2 regions of the Paenibacillus sp. J22P143 genome follow, and region 2 is predicted to be linked to the other one. Evidence: predicted binding sites of a transcription regulator. Region 2 holds the regulator's gene; the other holds the start of a gene.
The links. Region 2 encodes Rex, which represses fermentation and respiration genes when NADH is low (regulators of the CRP and FNR family bind a similar motif). Its sites were predicted from a motif close to TTGTGAAATATTTCACAA; they were not measured.

Region 1 (3,640 bases), on a different contig from region 2:
TGCACAACGGTATCAATGGCTGTTATCGTTTGATTCGTGTATAAGGTAATGTTATTGTTCGCGTACCATTCATAGGGATGAATCACGATATCCTCGACTTTAGAATCGCCGGAGAGCACATAGGACAACAAGATTCGATTGTAGTTGGGATGCGGTTCACTACCGAAAATCGTAACCTCATATTTATCAGGTGTTAATTTTAGTAAATGTTCAACGGCGTTTACGCCCGCCATTCCGTTTCCGACCAAGACTAGCTTCTCTTTTTTGACTGTCATTGTGATCATCCTTCCATCCATTTACTAAGGGTTCATTTCGAATTTGAGTAGTTGTGAAAAAGGGGTCATTTAGGAGCCAGGCCCCCAAATGACAAATTGAGATATGGAGCTTGAGCAGTTCGATTGAACCAAGGTTCACATCTACTGCAAAGACGCTAGTCGTAACGTCTTTGCCCATGCAGCTTGCCGTGGCAAGCTGCATGAGCAAAAACTTTACAGATTGCCGCCAGCCTAATAGCTAGCGGCATCATGCGCAAAGCTAAGCTTGAAGGGTCTCGATTCCAGGTGATGCTGCTTTTACTTTACCGCCTTCACCAATCCAAGTACGTTTCCATTGTCCTTGAACAACCGCGATCATCACGATACAAGCAATTGCGATCCCACTAAGAATGAGAAACCCTGGCGTGAAGGAGCCTGTGGAGAGCTTCAGATTTCCGAGGATTTTCGGTAAGAAATAACCACCCAAACCACCTGCTGCTCCAACAATCCCAGTAATTACACCAATTTCCGTCTTAAATCGTTGTGGCACGAGTTGGAAAACCGAACCATTCCCCATTCCGAAAGCCATCATGGCAATAAAGAGCATCACTGTTGTTAGTGAAAGTGCTGGCAGTGTTGAAATACCCGCCATCATGATGCCAACAACTCCGTAAAGAACCATTAACATCCGAATTCCACCTATTTTATCAGCAAGCCAACCGCCTACCGGGCGGAAGAAGCTACCGCCAATAACGCACAATGTAGTGAAATCAGCTGCCTTAACTGGAGCAAGACCATATTGCGTATTGAAGAAAATCGTCAAATACGATGCCATCCCTACGAAACCGCCAAATGTTACACTATACAAGATACAGAACAACCAGGAGTCCTTTTGTTTTAACACTTTGCCGTACTCAGCAACTGTTTTGGGCTTCGGTTTATTAGGGCTATCCTTAGCCAAAATACTGAAGATGACCAGTGCTAACACAATTGGAATCATGGCAATTCCGAATACAACGTGCCAATCGCCATAATGCTGAGCTAATCTGTTTGCAAATAATGTAGCGAAGATCGTTCCACTATTTCCCGCTCCTGCAATACCCATCGCTAACCCTTGATACTGTGGCGGGTACCAGCTGCTTGCTAGTGGAAGTGCTGCTGCAAAACTTGCTCCAGCGATACCAAGCATGAGAGCTACGAAATACATATCTCCCATCGTGTCCGCGAATTGCCACCCCCAGAATAATGGAATTAAGGTTAGCGAAAGACCAATTTGTCCTGTCAGTTTGGGACCAATCTTATCCGTCAGCACCCCAAGCACAAGTCTTAGAACCGATCCACCCAAAATTGGTAATGCAACCAAATTTGCTTTTTGTGCGGCATCCAATCCAAAATCTTTGGCAAGAATGACGGCTAGCGGCCCCAAGAGTACCCATACCATGAAACTCATGTCAAAATACAAGAATGAACTGAATAAAGACCCTTTGTGTCCTACTTGCAAAAAACTTTTCCGATCTACCATGCAATCCCTCTCCTTTTGTGAGGCTTTTCGCCTTCTTTTATTCCTACCCGATTTGTTTTTTGACTGCACGTTGACAGAATAGGCCGATAAACATACCCCAATCAATCGCGGGATGCTTATCGGCCTCATTGCCACTGCTGCCACTTCCTCGTGATCAGCATGATAGATGAAATTTTTTCATTACTTTCATTACATTGCACATAAAAAGCCTATCCATTTACGTATTTGTAAGGGGATAGGCACCGTTGCCTTCGTTAAGTGGCACATCATTGTGCCGATTTCTTAACTTGATTATACGATGCAAGTAATCCTATGTCAATAAACATAACACAAAAAATTATAGATGGGATTCAGGGAAGTATATCGACAAATTTTAGGTGCATATGCTATAGTATTGCCGTATAATATTACAAAACAGCACTAAAACCTAACATGTAGTTGTCATGAGATGAAGTTATTCAAGATGGAGGTATTCCCATGTTACAATCATTCATACTGATCGACGAGTTTATACCAACTCGCTCAGCAACCTCCTCTGAGCCTCCACATGCTGTTCGAACGGAAGTCATTCATGGAAAGGAATCTTTGCCTGATGAAATTATGAAGGATTTGGGATTCCGAATTATTACTTCATCTAATATGAAAGAAATTTCATTTATCATCCCAAAGGTCGATGCTGTATTATTATCTGTAAGCCCTGAACGGGTAACGGATTGGCGTACACGCTTGCTCGCAGAGCGAAGTCTTCCGATGTTCTGGTGGTGTGATGCACTTACTTTTCCTTCTAATGAATGCAAAATGGATGGGGGCATAGATGGGTTAATCGGTCCCATGATGAGCCCACTGGAAATTCATTGTGCTTTAATACTTGGCGTCAACCATTATTTCCAACGTACCGAGTGGCAGCAAGAACGCGAACAGCTGCTTTCCAAACTCGAAGAACGCAAGTGGGTCGATCAGGCCAAGCGTATTTTATGCGAAATCAAAGGTATCTCTGAGGCAGAAGCTTATGATTTCCTCCGCAAACAAGCTATGAATGAACGTAAGCGTATGGTCGATGTCGCAACCTCCATCGTCAAGGTATATCAGATACTACAAGATCAAAACAAAGGGGGCCGCAAACGATGATATCTCTATTAAAAGAAGTAGGCCGCGGTAAGCGGGGAGCAAGAGATTTATCTTATGAAGAGGCTGCCCAAGCAGCAGAGCTTATATTATCAGGATCAGCTACACAAGCACAGATCGGTGCATTTCTCGTAGCAGAACGTATTAAAATGGAATCGCCCGATGAAATCAAAGCCTTCATCCAAGCTTTGCGCGAGCGCACAACATCGTATCCCATGGCTGGCAGCATGGACTGTGCAGGACCTTATGATGGTCGTACGCGCACGTTTATCGCTACGTTACCGACCGCTTTCGTGCTCGCAGCCTGCGGACTGCCAACTACACTGCACGGCAGCCCGAGCATGCCGCCGAAATGGGGCATAACGATCTCCGATGTACTTGCCGCGTTGGGTGTGCAGGCACTAGAAGCATCACGTGAAGCTTTAACGTCTGCAGCAGCGCGAACTGGCTTTCTTTTTACGCCTACCGAAAGTTGGTGTCCACCGCTAGGAGAGCTCCGCCAGATTCGCAAAGAACTCGGACTGCGTACGGTGTTCAATACAGCGGAGAAATTGCTACGCTTCACAGAAGCCCCATATATGGCTGTCGGCGTGTTCCACGGTACTGTTTTTGAAAAAATCACGAATTTACTAATTGAATTAGGCGTTTCTCGCGGAATTGTGGTACAAGGAATGGAAGGATCAGAGGATCTAAGTGTAGAAAAACGGACTCGTACCTATCTAATACAAGGTGAGACAAG
Region 2 (3,640 bases):
TTCCCATGCTGCGTTTCCGATTACAGAAATCGGATGAAGCGCAAGAGCGTGTAGCAGGTTGGAGTCAAACCATCGATGGATTATTCCCGAAAATCATCTCGATCAAAGAAGATTGGGAACGTTTAAGCGAAGCCCTGTATGAGTTGGTTTCTTCAGGCAGTGATCCTTCCCAATCGGAAACTTCACAATATGTGCTCCGGTTGAAGCCAGATACGCTGCCTTCTAATTGGCGTGAACTGCTAATTATGGAGGATAACATTTATCTGAATGCGAATGATCTTCTGCGAACCTTGGATAAATTGTTGAATGAATTGAAGGAGCATCAAGACGGACTTGGTGTACAAGGGTTAGTGACCGATCTGAATGGTACAGTGAAGGAACTGTATGCCCATCGTGATTCGCTTCATTTCTTTATGAAAATGGCAGACGAAGGTTATGTGTATTGGATCGAAGCCGGCACCTATGCGAAAGCCAAATCGGTCCAGCTTAATTCCGTACCAACAGATGTAAGCGGCTTGCTGCAGCAGCATTTCTTTGAAACAAAAGATAGTATCATCCTGACTTCTGCGACACTCTCTGTGAATAAATCGTTCCAATACTCGGCGGAGCAATTAGGGTTAGCTATTCCTGCGGATGAAGAGTCGGGCAAGCTGAAAACTGTTCAATTGCCATCTCCTTTTAACTACCGGGAGCAAGCACTGGTTGTAATTCCACGTGATTTCCCAACGATTAAAGGAGCGGGCGATCCTGTTTTCATTGAAGCACTTATCGCTTCCCTGAGTGATGTGGCACAGGTGACAAAGGGTAGAATGTTAGTCCTATGTACGTCGAATCGGATGCTGAAGCTTGTTCATGCAGGTATGAAGGAGAAGCTGAGTCCTCATGGCATCACAGTGCTCGGACAGGGTGTTGACAGCGGCAATCGCAGCAAGTTGACCCGTATGTTCCAAGATAACAAAATGTGCGTGCTGTTAGGCACCAGCTCGTTCTGGGAGGGTGTGGATATCCCAGGTGATGCACTTAGTTGTCTGGCGATTATACGTCTGCCCTTTCAACCGCCAAATCATCCACTTGTTGAAGCCAAATGCGAAAATATTAAGAAACGGAATGAGAATCCGTTCATGAAATTTTCTGTGCCGCAGGCCGTTATTCGGTTTAAGCAGGGCTTTGGTCGTCTTGTTCGGAGAGCGTCAGACAAAGGGATCGTTATTATCTATGATACACGTGTTATCGAAACGTATTATGGCAAGCACTTCCTCTATTCGTTGCCTGGTCCGAAGATCGAGCACATGACGTGCGAACAAATGCTGCCGAGGATTGAGCAATGGATGGGGGGAGCCTAAATACGTGAAAAGTCAAAAAATTTCGGAAGCAGTTGTCCGCAGATTACCCATTTATTTGCGTTATTTAAACGAATTACAATTAAATAATGTATCAACCGTGTCTTCTCAGGATTTAGGTCAGAAGCTGGATCTGAATCCTGCTCAGATTCGAAAGGATTTGGCTTATTTCGGAGAGTTTGGCAAAAAAGGAATCGGTTATGATATTAATTATTTAGTTGAGAAAATTCGGCAGATCCTTAAGTTAGATCGACATATTCAAGTTGCGCTCGTTGGAGCAGGAAATCTAGGCAGAGCTTTATGCAATTATAATACGTACTTACGTAATGATATGAAAATTGTAGCGTTGTTCGATGCGATGCCTGCTAAGACAGGCGAAGTTATTAATAACTTAGTTGTACTTCCTATGGATAAAATGAAATCAGTTTTGGCTGAACTTGGCGTTCGAATCGGTATTATTACCGTGCCTGCGAACGAAGCACAAAATGTAGCCAATGAATTCGTTGCTTGTGGCATTGAAGCTATCTTGAATTTTGCACCTGTCATCATTAAAGTACCACCGGATGTACGCGTGCATTACGCGGATTTTACAACAGAACTACAAAGCTTGGCCTACTATCTCGATTAGCATGAAAAAGGCACGACCCGCGCAGCTTCAGCGGGTCGTGCCTTTTGATATTGACCACAATAGAAAGTATAAGTTTTCGGATTCCGAAAATATCTTTCTATTTGGCGATAAAACCTTCCTCTAAACGCGGTCGCTCATCCTTGAATTGCCTCGATAGAGGTTTTCTCATTACATGATTAAGCGGAATATCGTAAAGTATAGCGTGTACGCAAGCACCATGGAAATAGGAATCGTAATGATCCAAGTGATTAACATGCGACCAACAGTACCCCATTGAACTTCATGGAAACGCATGACACTGCCAGTTCCGATAATCGCGGAGGAGATAACATGCGTCGTTGATAATGGTTTACCAATGAAGGTTGAGAATTGAATAACGATCGATGACGTTAAGTCGGCGGCAAAGCCGTTAATCGGTTCAATTTTCACGATTTTACCTGATACGGTTTTAATAATACGCCATCCACCAATCGAGGTTCCAAGTCCCATCGCAAGTGCGGCAGAGATTTTAACCCAGAGAGGTACATTTAAATCGTCTTGCACGCCGGCTGCAACGAGACCAAATACGATTATACCCATCGCCTTTTGTGCATCGTTACCACCATGGGAATACGAAAGTAATCCCGCAGATAGGATTTGTAAGGTACGAAATCCACGATTTAGCTTGGATCTAGATGTATTACCTGACCAAATAACGATATATTTGATCAACACCATGATGAGATAACCTAGAACGAAAGCAATGATAGGCGATAAAATAAGAATAATAATAATTTGCGTAAAGCCACTCCAATTCACGCCGTTAAAGCCTGCGCCCGCAATGACGGCACCAGCTAAAGCACCAAGTAGCGTGTGAGAGGAGGAAGATGGTATGGACAGATACCAAGTTAGCAAGTTCCAAATGATAGCCGCGAGTAAAGCAGCAATAACGACTTCAACACCGTTCTCGATCTTAGCGGGATTGGCGATACTTCCGCCAACCGTTTTGGCTACTTCAGAGGAAACCATAGCTCCCACAAAATTTAGAGTAGCTGCCATGATAATCGCAACACGAGGGCTTAACGCCCGTGTAGATATCGAAGTTGCAATTGCATTGGCCGTATCATGGAATCCATTGATGAAGTCGAATAGTAAAGCTAGTGCAACGATAACGATCAAATAAATTAACATGAATTCCTCCTTGCGTTTTCCAGTTGGAAAACATTCTTCGTACACATAGACATCTTGTTATCTTATGAGTAACGAAGGACTACGCTATCTAGAATATTTGCGACATCTTCGCAAGCATCGGTTGTTTCTTCAAGACGCTCATAAATTTCTTTGAGTTTAAAATCTTCGTACACGTCTTTACGTGTGATAAAGATTTGACGGATTCCTTCGCGCATCAAGCGATCACCATCATTTTCAAGCTTGTTTATAGCAACGGTATGCTCGGGAATTTGCATATACTTTTTCTTAGCCAACAGCTTGAAGGCATCTAACATATGTTGACAGGAGTCTACAATCACGCCTGAGAAATCTTTCATGTAGGTATCCGTATGAGAAACATTCAAATAGTCGAAACGAGCAATCGTTGCTTCAATACCATCTGTGACATCATCCACTTTGGAAGCCAGTACCATAATATCTTCCCGATCGATCGGGGTAATAAATACTTTGTTCAAACCTTTAA

Region 1: the regulator Rex is predicted to act here: its motif matches at 1,792-1,809, upstream of AC58PQ_RS15350 (nitrate/nitrite transporter).

The regions. Positions count from the first base shown of each region.
Region 1 covers NZ_JCAUAQ010000009.1:85,415-89,054, reverse strand. Annotated here, with positions in the region: gene nirB (nitrite reductase large subunit NirB) at 1-275, opposite strand, end outside; gene AC58PQ_RS15350 (nitrate/nitrite transporter) at 535-1,776, opposite strand; gene AC58PQ_RS15345 (ANTAR domain-containing response regulator) at 2,254-2,904, shown strand; gene AC58PQ_RS15340 (anthranilate phosphoribosyltransferase) at 2,901-3,640, shown strand, end outside.
Region 2 covers NZ_JCAUAQ010000001.1:335,896-339,535, reverse strand. Annotated here, with positions in the region: gene dinG (ATP-dependent DNA helicase DinG) at 1-1,343, shown strand, start outside; gene AC58PQ_RS01590 (redox-sensing transcriptional repressor Rex) at 1,348-1,968, shown strand; gene AC58PQ_RS01585 (inorganic phosphate transporter) at 2,137-3,138, opposite strand; gene AC58PQ_RS01580 (DUF47 domain-containing protein) at 3,201-3,640, opposite strand, start outside.